One region of the Cobetia sp. 29-18-1 genome, then DNA from elsewhere that is predicted to be linked to it. Evidence: predicted binding sites of a transcription regulator. Region 1 holds the regulator's gene; each other region holds the start of a gene.
What was found. Region 1 encodes FNR, which switches genes on or off when oxygen is low (the NO sensors DNR and NnrR bind a similar motif). Its sites were predicted from a motif close to TTGATNTANATCAA; they were not measured.
Positions count from the first base shown of each region.

Region 1 (4,098 bases):
CACCAGCTTCTGGATGCTGGTGCTGCTGGTGACATGGGGAGGCGCTCCGCTGCTGTTCGCGAGCGCCCTGCCGGCCTGGAGCCAGACGCTGGGCATGGCGATGGGCCTCCTGCTGCTGGCGCCGGGGCTGGCACTCAGCCTCAATGGCCTGATGACACTCAAGGAGGATTGGCACTCATTGCGCCGGGATCCGCTTAACTGCCTGCTGGCGGCAGCGCTGGTCAGCTTCGCCCTTGCGGTTCTTGAATACAGCCTGCTGTCATTGCCGACACTCAATGCCCTGACCTTCAGTGCCGCCAACAGTCTGTCGCCGGCAGCAAGCCTGGGGGTGGTCGCGACAGTCGCCATCGTGATGGCCTATCACCTGCTGCCCCCGATGCGCTCCCTCGCGCTGCTCAAGACTCACGCCCTGCTGGCCATCATCGGCACCCTGCTGTGCGTTGCCGCCAGCTGGGCGACCACGCTGCTTCAAGGCAGCATGTGGCATGTGCTGGCAGATGACGGCAGGCCGCTATACACCTTGAGCGAGGTGCTGGAAGCGGCCCGCATGCCGATGATGATCTCGCTGGGCGGGCTCGCCTGCTGGGCGCTCGGCATGCTGCTGATGCTCCTCAACGTGACGCGCACCCTGGCTGATCAAAAGAGCGAACGCCAAGCCGCTCACGAGCGCCAGCGCCTGAGCTCCGGCTCGCACAAGGCATCATCAGAACCTGCCATGCACTCTGCGTCCCCCTCTACCACGCCCCCTGCCACATCCTCGGGAGGGCATTACGCATGAGACATGTCCTGCTCGAACGTCACGCCGGCCTGATGACGGCACTATGCCTGCTCACCATGAGCCTCGGCGCCCTCGCCCAGCTGGTGCCGCTCGGGGCTCACCCCAGCCTCGCCAGCGCCCCCGAAGACCTCAAACCGCTGAGCGCCCTGGCGCTGGAGGGCCAGCGCATCTACCAACGCGAGGGCTGTCAGCAGTGCCACACACGCATGGTGCGCGATCTACCTGGCGATACGGCGCGCCACGGCGATGCGACGACCGCCCGGGCGCGCTACTACGACCGTCCCTCGCTGTGGGGCGTAGAGCGCTGGGGGACGGATTTGAGCCAGCTGCCTGCGCAACATGACGATGCCTGGCAGCGTCTGCATCTGAATGACCCGCGCAGTCAGGTGCCGGGCTCAGCGATGCCCGCCTACCCGTGGCTGTTCGAGCGGGCGTTGAGCGGTGAAGGCATCGCGGCACGCATGCGAGCCCTGCAAGGCCTGGGCGTGCCCTACGCGGAAGATGAGATTCTCGCCGCCCCCAATGACGTGCGTGGCACTGCCGAAATCACGGCGCTGCTCGCCTACCTGCAGCAGGCCGCCCCCGCGAGCGACATCGCCAGCCGTGGCCCATGACAGGACACCGCTCAGGAGACACGACATGAATCTGCTGGAGACAACTGGACTCCCCCTGTTCTGGAATCTCTGGGTGCTGGCCCTCACGCTGGGCAGCCTGGTGCTGTTCGCCATGCTGGCCCTGGGCAGCCTTTCGCGCGCTGCAAGCGCTGACAGCGACGAGCGCGAAGGCGATGGCCCCATGCAGGAACATCGCATCAACGGCGTACGTCAGCCTGACACACCAGCACCACGTGCCTGGGGCATACTGGCACTGGCGACGCTGGCCGCCGCACTGATTCTGCTGCTCGGCGCAGCTGGCTGAGGCAGGTCGTCGCGGTATGGTCACGCAGGGCCAACCAGGCCTAAAGTTCACACACCTTGCAACGCCCATGGGTTGGGCAGGATAATGAATTAATAAAATCTAATATTATGGCGCCACGAAATTGCGCTGCGCCAGCCGATGAGCGCTCAGACTCTGGCCGCTCGAATCACATCGGCTGAGCAGGGTAGCGGCGGGCGACAAGGCCCCGCCCCACCGTTCGTTGCGCCCGAAAGCCCCCTCCGCTGCCCTGCCCCAGGGGTAGCGGTGACATTCCTCAGGAGAGTCACCATGACGGCCAATGCACAGGCATCACACCGCTTGCGCGCCCATGAAGCCCGCTGCCAAACCTGTTCGCTGAGTTCACTGTGCCTGCCACTGGCACTGAACATGGAAGATATCGACCAGTTTGACGCCATCATCCGCCGTCGCGCGCCACTCAGAAAAGGGGAAGTGCTCTTCAGCCAGGGCGATGCCTTCGATTGCGTCTTCACGGTGCGCTCCGGAAGTCTCAAGCAGATCACCAATGAAAACAGCGGCATGGAGCAGCTGACCGGCTTCTACCTGCCCAGCGAGCTGGCCGGGCTCGATGCTATCGACAGCAATTGCTATCCCGGCACCGCGGTGGCGCTGGAGACCACCACCGTCTGCGAGATCCCCTTCGACCGCCTCAATGCGCTCTCGGAGCAGATGCCGGAGCTGAGAACCCAGCTGTTCAAGAGCCTGAGCAAGGAGTTGCACGAAGATCGCCGCATGATGATGCTGCTGTCGCGCAAGACAGCCGATGAGCGGCTGGCGAGTTTCCTGGTCAACCTGTCACAGCGCTTCCGTCGCCGTGGCTATTCGCCGTACAGCTTCCGCCTCTCGATGGCACGCGCCGATATCGGCAACTATCTGGGGCTGGCCGTCGAAACCATCAGTCGTATCCTGACCCGCTTCCAGACCCAGGGGCTGGTCGACATTCGTGCCCGCGAGGTGCATATCCTGCATCTGGATGGCCTGATCGAACTGGCCGAAGGCGAGTGTCAGGGCGGTCGCTGATGACGCCTGCTGACAGCACATCACGCTGAGCGACACTGCGCTGATCCGCCACCAGGGCACCATGTCGGCACCACACAAGACAGAAGCCCGCCACGCAATTTGCGTGGCGGGCTTCTTCTTTCTGTCAGGTCAGTCGTCCTGACAGTCCTGGCAGCCCAGACAGTCATGACAATAGGCCTTGTCTCGGCCTTCGCTGGCGATCAGCGGTTCTCGAGGCGGTTATAGTCCAGCAGGCCCGCTTCGACAGGGCGATCAGCATAGTTGGTGCGCAGCACGCTGTCGGAGAACTCCCAGAAGCGCGGGTCAGTCCGGCGCACCCCGATATCCGCCTGCAGGGCGCGATAGTCCTCTTCGGTCTCGAGTGCCGCCACCCGCTCTGCCAGCCTCGTCAGGGTGTCAGGCGTCAGACGCCAGAAGGCATTCGGGTAATCGCCCGCCACGCCCCGCAAGACATCGAGAGTGTCTTCCTCAGGACGGCGATTTTTCTCCTCATCGAACAGGCTGGTGATGTTGGCGTGGGCGGAATTGCGCAGCACGCTGTAAAGGCGCGGCGAGTCATCAGTGCCCTCCTCCAGCGCGACGATCGTCACCTCCGGCATCAGGCTGGCCGAGACTCCCTGCACCGCAGCGAGGGCCTGCAGCTCATGTCGCACGTGCTCGTCCTCGACATTGCTCAGGCTGCGCTCATGGCCGAGTTCCGGCGCGAGGCGCTCCTGCATGCGCCGCATCAGCCCAAGGCGCGCCTGGTCCGGCGATGACAGCTCCTGCGGTGTCCAGACGATGCCACTGGGCGCATCGAACTGCGGCGGCTTCTTGAACAGCAGCTCGCCAAGGCCGGGGCTGACGTCGCGATACCAGCTGTCATGCACCGCCTGGCGCTCGCCTGCCGGCAACAGCACCAGCAGGTTGTTCTCGCCTTCCATGCGCAGGAAGTCCATGTACAGACGGGTGACCAGCTGATGGCCGAGATTGCCATAGACATCGAAGCCGGCGACCAGCAGATAGTGGATGCGCTCCAGCATCGGGTAATCGATGATCCAGCCCGTCTTGGGCACGCCACCGACCAGCCCCTTCATCACCGCCGCATTGTCGAAGTGACGATAGATGGTCAGGGCCGCGTTGGGGTTGCGCCCCTGGCCGGGGCCGTCGGTCCAGCCGCTGCCGTCCCACAGCACCCGCTCATCCAGGCGCAGATCGCCATCGAGATAGGCCTGGGACATCAGGCGCTGCTTGGCCTTGAGATAGGCGGTCTGTTTGCTCTCGAACTTGACCCATGAGCTGATCGGCAACGCATTGCTGCTCTGCTCGGCGGGCAGGCTGAGATTCTTCCCTTCCTCGGCCAGGGTGCGTTCCACTTCCGGGTG
Region 1 covers NZ_JARWKS010000001.1:99,870-103,967, reverse strand. The annotation lists gene QD208_RS00435 (cbb3-type cytochrome c oxidase subunit I) at 1-778, shown strand, start outside; gene QD208_RS00430 (cbb3-type cytochrome c oxidase subunit II) at 775-1,392, shown strand; gene QD208_RS00425 (hypothetical protein) at 1,418-1,696, shown strand; gene fnr (fumarate/nitrate reduction transcriptional regulator Fnr) at 1,985-2,734, shown strand; gene QD208_RS00415 (fatty acid cis/trans isomerase) at 2,935-4,098, opposite strand, start outside.

Region 2 (4,098 bases), on a different contig from region 1:
TGTCGCAGGGATGACCGTGGTGGCTGAGGTGCTGGGCGATGGCGGTGCGCAGCGCGCTCGAGCCCGGTGGCAGGGCATAGGCGCTGGGATGCTGGGCATGCGCCCCGAGCTGAGTGCGCGCCAGACGATACAGGCGTCGCACGGCGGGGGCGTCCAGCTCCGGATGAGCGGCACCCAACGGCGCCAGGCGCGGATCACTGGCATTCGCCATCGCCTGCCAGGCCGGGTCACTGATGGTGAGCGTGGTGATGGCACGCGGCCTGTGATGTGACTCTTGTTGCCCGTGCTGCGACTCGCCGAAGTGGCGTGATGAAGCCGGGCTGGTCTGTGAGCCGGCATTCAGGGCGCCATTCAGGGCATCCGTGTCGTGAGCAGCCTGCGTCGATGGCGCGACCCGATAGCCGGCACGCGGTTCGGCGATGATCAGGCCCGCCGCCTCCAGCTCGCCATAGGCACGAATCACGCTGTTGAGGCCGAGCCCCGCCTGCGCCGCCTGCCGTCTGAGCGAAGGCAGGCGCTGTCCCGCGCTCAGTTTACCCGTCGCCATCTGGGTCTTGAGCCGCTCGACCAGCTGCTGATAGCGCGGCAGCGTCGCGGATGTGGCGCCTGAGCTGGCGCCTGAACTGGTGGTTGAGTTGCTGGCATCGCCGGCAAGCGAAGGGCGGCTGGCGGACGAAGCGTGCTCGGCGGATGACATGTCTGTCTGTACCCCTTGAATTGGTGATTATCTGTATCTTGTGCCCCCTTGAGGGTTCGCGGCAAGCTGAAGGCTCATGTCGTGGTCCCGGCGACGCACGTCCTGCACCTGCCTATGGGCCGACCGCTTGTCATTTCTCTCGCTGGAGTCTGCGTGATGTGGATGCCACTTTGCTTCGTGTTTCTGTTCGCCAGCGGCTTCATCGCCGCACGCTTCGGTACCCTGGACGCTGAACCCTTCACCTTGCTGCTAGTGCGCAGCCTGCTGGTGCTGCCGGTGCTGGGGTTGATTCTGTGGCTGCGCCGCAAGCCGCGTCAGTGGGGCCGGCGCAATGACCGTCTGGCGCAGATGGGCATCGGCATGCTGTTGCATGGCGCCTACCTGGGCGGCGTGTTCGCGGCGGTCAAGGCGGGGCTGCCGGCGGGCCTGACGGCGCTGCTGGTCAGTCTGCATCCGCTGGTGACGGCGGCCCTGTCACTGCCGCTGTTCGGCGTGCGGCTGGGCGCCAAGCAGTGGGCGGGGCTTGGCTGTGGCGCCATCGGCGTCAGCCTGGTGCTGGGGGCAGGGCTTGCCAAGGACGGCGCGGGCACTCTGGAGTGGCCGCTGATCGGGCTCGTCTGGTGCCTGGTGGCGCTGATCGGCGTGTCCAGCTCGACGCTGTGGCAGAAGCGGGTCTCCGGGCGCATGGGGCTGGTCGAGGGGCTGATGTTCCAGTATCTCGGTGCGGGCGCGGTGTTCGTCGTCGCCGCGACCAGTGTCGGCAGCTTTGTCTTTGACCCCACGCCGCGTCTGCTGCTGACCATGGCCTGGCTGGTGATCGCCATCTCGGTCGGTGCCATCTGGCTGCTGATGCTGATGCTGGAACGGGGCGAGGCCCATCAGGTCGCGCGCACTTTCTTCCTGGTGCCGCCGTGTGCCGCGCTGATGGCATGGTGGCTGTTCGATGAGCAGTGGACCGCGCTGATGGTGGCGGGCGCGGCACTGGTGGTGCTGGGACTGGTGCTGGACCGCCCGCGTCCGGGCAAGGTGAGCAAGGCGCCGGCAGAGGACGCCACGCCGCCTTCGCCTTCAATTCCCTCAACGCCCTCAGCGCCCTCAACCTCAAGAGCTTCAGCAACTTCCAAGGCTTCGGCAACGACGAACAGTGGGCAAGCCGCCTCGCGCTGATACGTGCCGAGCGCACAACTCACAATGCACAGCGCACCAGGTACAAAGCACAACGCCCCGCCGGCCCGAGATGGGCTGGCGGGGCGTTGTCGTTTCTGGCCAGTCAGAAGCGCTAGCCAGGAAGTGGCTGATCAGAAGCGGTAGCTGATCCCGGCCATGGTCACGATGGGGTCGATCTCGACCTTGTCGTTGACGCTGCCCGCCACGGTGACATCGGAATCGATATCCAGATACCAGGCGGCGACGTTGGCCGCCCAGTGCTCGTTGATCACCAGATCGACGCCGATCTGTGCGGCCGCGCCCCAGCTGTCATCCATCTCGAGTTTGGTGCCATCGTCGAGGGTTTCATCGGAGAAGTGGGTGTAATTGACCCCCGCGCCGATGTACGGCTGGATGCGCGATTCACGTCCGCCAAGCGGGTAGTACTGCAGTGTCAGGGTCGGCGGCAGGTGATCGACGGAACCGGCTTTCTGGCCATTGAGCGAGATGTCGTGGTCGAAATCCTGCGCCGCCAGCAGCTCGATACCGAAGGTGTCGGTGAAGCGATAGCCGAGAGTGAAGGCAAAGGCGCTGTCATCATCGACATCCACGTCGGCACCGATGGCATCGATGCGACCGTTGTCACTCTTCGGCGAGACCTTGGCGACCCCCGCACGCGTCCAGAACTGCCCGGCGCCGTAGTTGAGAGAGCTGAGCGAGCTGTGAGAGCTGTGAGAGCTGTGAGAGCTGGCATTCAGCGAGTCGGCGGCCATGGCCGGTGCGGCGCCGAGAGTCGCGAGGCCGGTGAGGCCTGCCAGTGCCAGAAGCTGCCACGGGCGTGCTGCAGAGCGCGGGCTACGCGAAGTCAGGTGCGCGGGGAGGGAGGCTGAGCGAGTGACGACGTCGGACATGATGGCTCCTGAAGGATGGCGGGAAACAATGCCCCCATTCTAGGTAGCCGAATTTCGAGAAATTTGATCTGGGGCAAGAGTTTACGGGCGTTCTTGCTTGGTCAGGGACGTGGTTGATCCAGGTCAATTTCTGCGCCGCGCCGGCGAAGATCGGCCATGTGGCCGTTGGCTGCCCACAACGAAAACGCCGCAGACCCGAAGGTCTGCGGCGTTTGTGTGTGATGCCCATCTGGCGCCTGGACGGCTCGGCGTTGCCGAGCTCCATCGCTGACGTTTTCATGACGCGGCATCACACGGCTTGCCAGGTACTCGCTGGAGGCATGTTCACGCCTCGTGCAAGAACTTAGAAGCGGTAGGTGACACCGGCACCGACAGTGACCGGGTCCAGCTCGGTGTCGTTCACGTCCTGACCGGCGATCTTGGTATCGGCCTTGACGTCGGCGTAACGAGCGAAGCCGTTGACGGCCCAGGCTTCGGTGATCTTGAGGTCCACACCCAGCTCGGCAGCGGCGCCGTAGCTGTCGTCGATGTCCATGCTCTGGCCACCGGCAGACTCACCGGAGAAGTGGGTGTAGTTCAGGCCGACACCAGCGTACGGCTGGACGCGGGCTTCAGTACCGCCCAGCGGGTAGTACTGCAGCATCAGGTTGATCGGCATCTGATCGAAACCACCGGCGCTGTTTTCCCAGTCAGTGCTGAATTCTTCAGTGGACTGCAGGGCGATGGCCAGGTTGTCGTGGAACATGTAGCCCATGGAACCGGCGAAGCCAGACTCGTCCTTGGCGATCAGACCGTTGCCGTTGTTGCTCTTGCCGTCGACCTTGGCAACGCCACCGCGCAGGAAGATATCACCCTTGCCATATGCCATGGCGGATTGTGCGCCCATTGCCATGGTGCCGGCGATAACAGTAGCGGTCAGGATCTTGATAGCTTTCATGTGTAGTTCTCCTTGAAGCTTGGCTTCGTGAGCTGCCTGTCAGCAGTGCCTCGCTACCCTACGGCTTGGGCCGTGTGCTCTGCGTGGCTGCGTCGATCAGGGGACGCTGCAAACTATAAAAAACAGCGTTCTGTTTGGCAAGCATTTTTTTAGAACGTTGTTTGAAAACTTGTTAGGCGTCCTGTTAGCGGATGTTACCGATTATTTCAGGGAAGTTTAATGTCTCACGAGTGAGACTTGTGCTGACGCATTTGAGCGACATCCCCATTCATCCTCGCGCAAGGTGACCAAGACCTTGGTCGCATGCCGTGCGCGAGGTTAGTACTCACTACGCCAAAGGCCGTCACCGGCCTCTGCAGGCTCAGCGACGCTTGCGTGCGGCGCGTGCTTCCAGCTCTTTCAGCCAC
Region 2 covers NZ_JARWKS010000014.1:85,444-89,541, forward strand. The annotation lists gene QD208_RS12005 (PLP-dependent aminotransferase family protein) at 1-697, opposite strand, end outside; gene QD208_RS12010 (DMT family transporter) at 854-1,864, shown strand; gene QD208_RS12015 (OmpW family outer membrane protein) at 1,996-2,616, opposite strand; gene QD208_RS12020 (OmpW family outer membrane protein) at 3,098-3,691, opposite strand; gene QD208_RS12025 (lipopolysaccharide kinase InaA family protein) at 4,053-4,098, opposite strand, start outside.
Region 2: QD208_RS12015 (OmpW family outer membrane protein) is a predicted target of FNR. The motif match lies at 2,868-2,881, and genes of this name have one in related genera.

Region 3 (4,098 bases), on a different contig from region 1:
TGCGCACCATCGCCTCTTCGGTGTCGAACAGGAAGTTGGCCAGTGACTTGCAGAGCTCCGTCTTGCCGACACCGGTCGGGCCGAGGAACAGGAAGGAGCCGTTGGGACGATTCGGGTCCGACAGCCCAGCGCGTGAGCGACGCACCGCATTGGACACCGCGATCACCGCCTCGTCCTGGCCGATCACCTTCTCGTGCAGCGCCTCTTCCATGCGCAGCAACTTGTCACGCTCGCCTTCGAGCATCTTGGCGACCGGAATGCCGGTCCAGCGCGAGACGACCTCGGCAATCTCCTCCTCGGTGACATTGGAGCGCAGCAGCACGTGGGCGGAGGTATCCGCCTCGCCTTCGCCGGCTTCGCTGATCTGCTTCTCGAGCCCCGGAATCACGCCGTACTGCAATTCCGACATGCGGCTGAGGTCACCGGCGCGGCGCGCCTGCTCCAGATCGATACGCGCCTGCTCCAGCTCGGCCTTGAACTGGGCCGCGCCCTGGATGCTGGACTTCTCGGCCTTCCAGACTTCATCGAGGTCGGCGTATTCCCGCTCCAGCTCCGAGATCTGGTCCTCAAGCGCGCCGAGACGCTTGAGCGCTGCCTCGTCGGTTTCCTTCTTGAGCGCTTCACGCTCCATCTTGAGCTGGATCAGGCGGCGGTCGAGACGGTCCATCTCCTCCGGCTTGGAATCCAGTTCCATGCGGATACGTGACGCGGCCTCATCGATCAGGTCGATCGCCTTGTCCGGCAGCTGACGGTCCGTGATGTAGCGCGAGGACAACCGCGCGGCGGCAATGATGGCGCTGTCGGTGATGTCGACCCCGTGATGCACCTCGTAGCGCTCCTTCAGGCCACGCAGGATGGCGATGGTGTCTTCCTCGCTGGGCTGATCGACCTGCACCTTCTGGAAGCGGCGCTCCAGTGCGGCGTCCTTCTCGATGTACTGACGATACTCGTCAAGCGTGGTGGCACCGACACAGTGCAGCTCGCCACGCGCCAGCGCCGGCTTGAGCATGTTGCCGGCATCCATCGCGCCTTCAGCCTTGCCCGCGCCGACCATGGTGTGCAGCTCGTCGATGAACAGGATGACCTGGCCTTCTTCCTGCGCCAGCTCCTTCAGCACCGACTTGAGGCGCTCCTCGAATTCGCCGCGGAACTTGGCCCCCGCCAGCAGCGAGCCCATGTCGAGAGACAGCACGCGCTTGTTCTTGAGGCCTTCCGGCACCTCGCCATTGACGATACGGCTGGCCAGCCCTTCGACGATGGCGGTCTTGCCGACGCCGGGCTCACCGATCAGCACCGGGTTGTTCTTGGTGCGACGCTGCAGCACCTGGATCGTTCGGCGAATTTCCTCGTCACGCCCGATCACCGGGTCGAGCTTGCCATCCCGCGCACGCTCGGTCAGATCCAGGGTGTACTTGTTGAGCGCCTCGCGATTGTTCTCGGCATCGGCATCGCCCACGGCTTCGCCACCGCGCAGCGCATCGATGGCGGAGGTCAGGGCGGGCTTCTTGATGCCCGAGGAGGTGAACAGCTTGCCGAGATCACCACCCAGCTCCAGCGCAGCCAGCAGCGCGAGCTCGGAGGCGATGTATTGATCGCCGCGCTTCTGCGCTTCACGATCGGCCAGATTCAGAAGCTTGCCAAGGGCCTGCGAGGGCGCGACATTGCCGTCGAACTGGGACACGGTCGGCAGGTCATCCAGCTGGCGCTTGAGGCCGCTGATCAGACTGGTGGCATCGCCGCCCGCCTTGTTGACCAGTGCCTTGAGGCCGCCATCGCGGTCTTCCAGCAGTGCCAGTAGCAGATGCTGCGGGTGAATTTCATTGTGGCCTCGCCCGACGGCGAGCGACTGGGCATCCGCCAGAGCGTTCTGCAGCTTGCTGGTGAGTTTGTCGATGCGCATGGTGCCTTCTCCTGAGAGTCATGGCGGTACTCCTTTTCTCAGGAGCTTCGCCTGTAACATTTCGTATCTGACTCTCAAGATGGGGGCTGGCGCACGGCTTTCAAGGCAGGATTCGCCGCGCTGCAGCATGTTGTGGCATTTGCCTGATCCAGGTCAGATTCCCGCCGCCCCCGCCGGCCATCAGCTTTGTCACACACAGAAACGCCCCGCCAACCTGAGATATCAGGTCAACGGGGCGTTTGTGGGTACTGCATGTCGAGCTTGCGGAATGCGCTGACCAGCGCCCCGACCGAGATTCCTGATCAGCGCCTCAGCGCAGCCAGATCACCGTGGCGAGGCGTCCGGTCACGCCATCATCCCGCCGGTGTGAATAGAAGCGTGATTCAGAGGCGGTACAGAAGTGACCGCCACTGACATGACCGACCCCGGCACGCTCGAGACGCAGGCGTGCCAGCTTGTAGAGATCACCCATATAGTGACCGAGCCGGTAGGGGCTGGCCTCGAAGGCGTCATCGGCCTCGGGAAGGTCCGCGATGAAGGCGTCACGCACCTCGGGGCCGACCTCGAACTGCGCATTGGAGATCGCCGGGCCCAGCCAGGCCATCAGCTCGCCGGGGTCATCGCCAAGACGCTCGATGGTGGCTTCCAGCACGCCTTCGACCAGCCCGCGCCAACCCGCATGCGCCACGCCGACGCGCGTGCCCTGCCGATCACAGAACAGCACCGGCAGACAGTCCGCCGTCATCACCACACAGGCCTGCCCGGTGCCGGTACTGATGCAGGCATCCGCCCGTGGCGGGGCATCCGGGCGGTCTTCGGCGTGGCAGACATCGAAGGCATCCACCACCTGAGTGCCGTGCACCTGATCCAGCCACGCCAGCGGACGACCGTCATCGACCTCCGCCGCGAGCAGCTCGCGCACCTGCGCCACCATCGCCGGGTCATCGCCGACATGCAGCGCCGGATTGAAGCCGGCATACGGCCCCTGGCTGGGGCCGCTCTCACGCGTGGTCACGAAGGCCTGCACCGGGCTCGGCGCGGGCCAGTCCGGCAGTATCAGGGTCGGGCGTAGACTCTCGTCGTGCATAACCTCTCCTTGTGCGGCGTGTCGCGCGAGCCTGCCGCCTCAGCGAGCGATGTCTTCCTTGAGATAGTCGATCAGCACCAGCATGTCGCCCGGCATCTCGGCGCGGAATTCGACTTCCTTGCCCGTGATCGGGTGGATGAAGGCGAGACGACGGGCATGCAGTGCCTGACGCGGGAACTGACGCAGCAGCTCCTTGAGCGGGTCACTGGCCCCCGGCGGCAGCTTCAGACGCCCGCCGTAGACCGGGTCTCCGACCAGCGGATAGCGCTGGTGCGCCATGTGCACGCGGATCTGGTGGGTACGCCCGGTTTCCAGCTTGCAGCGGATATGGGTGTGACCCCGGAAACGCTCCACCACGCGGAAGTGGGTGACCGCCGGCTTGCCACTGTGAGTGACGGCCTGACGCTTGCGGTCCTTGGGGTGACGCCCGATGGGCGCATCCACGGTGGCACCGGAGGTCAGCACGCCCGTGACGACGGCATCATACTCGCGCGACACGGTACGGGCCTGCAGCTGCTCGACCAGGTCCGCCTGGGCGGTCAATGACTTGGCCACCACCATCAGGCCGCTGGTGTCCTTGTCGAGACGGTGCACGATGCCGGCACGCGGCATCATGGAATTGCCCGGACAATGATGCAGGATGGCGTTGAGCAGCGTGCCATCGTGGTTACCCGCGCCCGGGTGCACGACCATGCCGTGCTCCTTGTTGATGACCAGCACGTCGTCGTCTTCATAGACGATCTCGAGCTCGATATCTTCCGGCTCGTGGCTGACTTCTTCTTCAAGCTCGGCGGTCAGGGCCAGACGTTCACCGCCATAGACCTTCTCGCGGGGTTTGACGGCGGCACCGTCGAGGGTCAGCGCACCGGTCTTGATCCAGTGCTTGAGACGCTCGCGGGAATAGTCGGAGAAGATCTCGGCGCAGGCCTGATCAAGGCGCATGCCAATCATCGCCTCCGGGATCCGCTCTTCGCGGTTGATGGTGTCTGCCATATTGCTCTCTGAGGCCGTTTCGCACGAAAGGGCCTTTGCTTTATAGTGAGTGCGGATCGGCGGATTCTAGCATGCCCGCCATGGATTGCCCGAGATGAGGAAACCGATGCGCGCCCTT
Region 3 covers NZ_JARWKS010000022.1:7,215-11,312, forward strand. The annotation lists gene clpB (ATP-dependent chaperone ClpB) at 1-1,900, opposite strand, end outside; gene pgeF (peptidoglycan editing factor PgeF) at 2,211-2,987, opposite strand; gene rluD (23S rRNA pseudouridine(1911/1915/1917) synthase RluD) at 3,027-3,980, opposite strand; gene QD208_RS14980 (outer membrane protein assembly factor BamD) at 4,087-4,098, shown strand, end outside.
Region 3: clpB (ATP-dependent chaperone ClpB) is a predicted target of FNR. The motif match lies at 2,044-2,057, and genes of this name have one in related genera.

Region 4 (4,098 bases), on a different contig from region 1:
GCGATGGCGGGGTGCGCCAGCGGTGTCCACAGACTGACGGCCGCGATCATGATCAATACCCACGGCGTCAGTGGGCGCGTCAGGGCAAACATGCGCGCCTGGAGAATGCCTTCGGTCTTCATGATCAGCCAGGTGCTGCCGAGCAATGCATAGGTGAACAGCAGCGCCACACCGCAGAACAGCGGGAAGGGTGACAACCAGTCCAGCGAACCACCGCTGAAGTGAACCCCATCGAAGGCGATGCCCTGGATGTAGCCTCCCAATGCGACGCCTTGACTGAAGGTGGCCAGCACCGAGCCGCCCACGAAGGCCTTGTCCCACCAGTGGCGGCTCGCGTCCGAGGCCTTGAAGCGAAATTCGAAGGCGACACCGCGGAAGATGAGGCCGATCAACATGGCGACAAGGGGAATGCTCAGGGCTTCCAGCAAGACGGCGTAGGCCAGCGGAAAGGCCGCAAATAGCCCCGCGCCGCCCAGCACCAGCCATGTCTCGTTGCCATCCCACACGGGCGCCACGGTATTCATCATCACATCTCGGTCCACCTTTTCCTCCACCCACGGGAAGAGAATGCCGATGCCCAGATCAAAGCCGTCCATGATCACGTACATCATCAGGCCGAACAGGATGATGCCCGCCCAGATGACAGAAAGGTCGATACCCATAGCGTTCATCGCTCCGGTCAGTGAGTGGTGCCGTCGAGAGATTCCTCGATGGCTGACAGTGGGCGGGAAGGTGTACGTGGCTTGCCGGGGCCGCCGCTGGGGGCGTGGCTGTCATCACCCGCAGGCCCTTTCTTGATCAGCTTGAAGATGTAGTTGATCCCCGTGCCGAAGACGATGAAGTAGACCGTGACAAAGGCCGTCAGGCTGATGCTGAGGTGAACGGCGCTGTGGGCAGAGACGGCATCTTCCGTTCTCATCAAGCCATAGATCACCCACGGTTGGCGGCCGACTTCGGTGGTGAACCAGCCCGCGAGTATCGCGATCAGCCCGGCCGGCCCCATGGCGACGGCCAGCCTCAGCCAGCGCCGCGAGGTGAAGAGCCTGCCCTTGCGGGCCAGATAGACTCCTGAGAGGCCGAGCAGAATCATCGCAAGGCCCAGGCCGACCATCAGGCGGAAGCTCCAGAACACGACGGTCGAATTGGGGCGGTCCGCGGCGGGGAAGTCCTTGAGCGCCGGCACCTGCTTGTCGATGTCATGCATCAACAGCAGGCTGCCGAGGGCCGGAATCTCGAGTGCGAAGCGCGTCTCTTCGCGCTGCATGTCGGGCACACCGAACAGGATCAACGGCGTCGGTTCCCCATGACTGTTGTCCCAATGCCCTTCGATGGCCGCGATCTTGGCCGGCTGGTGCTTGAGCGTATTCAGGCCATGCATGTCGCCGACGAAAGCCTGCAGCGGGGCGGTCACCATCAACATCAGCACCGCCATGACCAGCATCTTGCGCACTTCCGGGGTGTCGCGTTTCTTGAGCAGCAACCAGGCGGCGGAGGCAGCGACGAACAGCGAGGTGCTCAGGAAGGAGGCCAGTGCCATGTGGGCCAGGCGATAGGGGAAGGAGGGGTTGAAGACGATCGCGAACCAGTCGACCGGCACGACGATGCCATCGATGACCTCGTGTCCCTGTGGGGTCTGCATCCAGCTGTTGGACGACAGGATCCAGAACATCGAGACCAGGGTGCCGAGCGCGACCATGCAGGTCGAGAAGAAGTGCAGGCCGCGACCGACGCGATTCCAGCCAAACAGCATCACGCCGAGGAAGCCGGCTTCGAGGAAGAAGGCGGTCAGCACTTCATAGGCCAGCAGTGGTCCGGTCACGCTGCCGGCAAAGGCCGAGAAACCGCTCCAATGCGTGCCGAACTGGTAGGCCATGACCAGTCCCGACACCACGCCCATCGCGAAGTTGACCGCGAATATCTTCGACCAGAAATGATAGAGATTGCGGTAGACCTGTGTGCCTGTCTTCAACCACATGCCTTCCAGCACCGCCAGATAGCTGGCGAGGCCAATGGTGATGGCCGGGAAGATGATGTGAAACGAGATGGTGAAGGCGAACTGTATCCTGGCCAGGTCGATGGCCTCGGTACCGAACATGGCAATGTCTCCTGAGTAGGCGGCAAGGGGGACGGCCCTGCCTGAATCTTCGCCGCTACTCTAGGGAGCCACCGGAAGCCATAACAGGCTCAGTTGTGCGAGAAAAAACCATATCAGTTGCAAGCTGAATCTTGGTAAGTCGTTAACTGCCCGTGAGCCAGTCAACCGGCCAGCCAGGTGGTATGGAGAGCAGCCAGCAAGGCGAGCCGGGCAGGAGGGCGCACTCTGATTCACGTCAGCACCATGACGGGATCAGCTGCTTGTCGTATCACCCTTGGCGGCAGGCCCCGCCATGGCGGGCTCTGGCGCTTCCTTAAGGGGCACGCGTGCGGCATCAGGGCATGCAATCAAGGTGCGCAACAAGGTGCGACATCCATGTGTGGCAAGGGGCTGGCGAGCGAGTGACATGCGTCGCAAAAGGCTTCATTCACTGCAGCGGATAACGCGTGAAGACTGTGTGGCAAGGTGGCCGCAAGGGCTGCGGCATTTGCGCGCACTCGTGCACACTCGTGCGCGCACATACTCAAGTCGCTCATCGTACCTCGCATCTCGTATGCAGCCTGAGCGGTCCGCGTTTCAGGCTGCCTTGAGCAATTCACCCAATGTCTGCATGGCGCGCTCTGACGCCGCGTCCCACGGGTGGCCGTAGCTCAAGCGAATGCAATGCTTGAAGCCCTGGGTGGCCGAGAAGATGGGCCCCGGTGCCAGACTGATGCCGTGGGCCAGCGCCTGCTGAAACAGGGCCAGCGAGTCGATGTGCTCGGGAAGCTCGCACCACAGGAAATAGCCCCCGTGGGGATGGGTGACGCGGGTGTCTGCGGGGAAGTAGCGATCAATGGCTGCCAGCATGGCCGTCTGCTGGGTTTCGAGGGCCAGGCGTAGCTTGCGCAGGTGGCGGTCGTAGCCGCCGTTCTGGAGGTAGTCGGCCAGGGCCACCTGGGCAGGCAGCGATGGCGAGATGGTCGTCATCAGCTTGAGGCGCGAAATCTCCCGGGTATGACGCCCCGCGGATATCCAGCCCACCCGATAGCCCGGCGCCAGGCACTTGGAGAACGACCCGCAGTGCATCACCAGACCCTCGACATCCAGCGCCTTGACGGGTTGCGGGGGCGACACCTCGGCACGTTGATCGAAATACAGTTCCGCGTAGACATCATCCTCCAGCATCGGCAGCTGATGACGGCAGAGCAGCGCATACAGTTGGGCCTTGCGCGCATCGCTCAGGCTGGCCCCCAGTGGATTCTGCAGATGGCTCATGAACCAGCAGGCCTTGATGGGCAGCGTCTCCAGACGATTCTCGAGCACTTCGAGATCAATCCCGTCGCGCGGGTGTACCGGAATTTCCACCGCGCGCAGCTTGAGCCGCTCAAGCACCTGAAGCGTGGCATAGAAGGCCGGCGCCTCGATGGCGACAAGGTCCCCAGGCTGGGTGACACATTGCAGGCCGAGATTGAGCGCCTCCATGGCGCCATTGGTGATCACCAGCTCCTCCGTCGGCAGCTGCATGCCGTTGACCATGTAGCGCTGAGCGATCTGCCGGCACAGGTCAGGATGGCCAGTGGTCATGTCGGAGATCACGGCATGCGATGACAGCTGGCGCAGCCCGCGCGTCATGCTGGTCGCAAGCCGCGCGAGGGGGAAGAGCTCCGGGCTCGGGAAGGCAGAGCCGAAGGGGACGGTGTCGTTGTCGCGCAGTGAGCCCAGCACCGAGAACACCAGTTCACTGACGGCGACATCGGAAGGGGCTTGCTGCTGCAGGGCGACATGCGGCTCATCGAGTATCCGCGAGGCATTGTCACGCACGAAATACCCCGAGCGCGGCCGCGCACTGATCAGGCCCTGATTCTCCAGCAGGTAATACGCCTGGAAGACGGTAGAGGGGCTGATGCCATGCGCCTTGCTGGCCTGACGCACCGACGGCACGCGCTCACCTGGTGCGAGAATGCCGGTACGAATCAGGTTGGATATCTCGGCGGCAAAGCGTTCATAACGCTTCATGGGGG
Region 4 covers NZ_JARWKS010000021.1:24,045-28,142, reverse strand. The annotation lists gene cydB (cytochrome d ubiquinol oxidase subunit II) at 1-662, opposite strand, end outside; gene QD208_RS14720 (cytochrome ubiquinol oxidase subunit I) at 680-2,095, opposite strand; gene QD208_RS14715 (PLP-dependent aminotransferase family protein) at 2,672-4,093, opposite strand.
Region 4: QD208_RS14720 (cytochrome ubiquinol oxidase subunit I) is a predicted target of FNR. The motif match lies at 2,321-2,334, and genes of this name have one in related genera.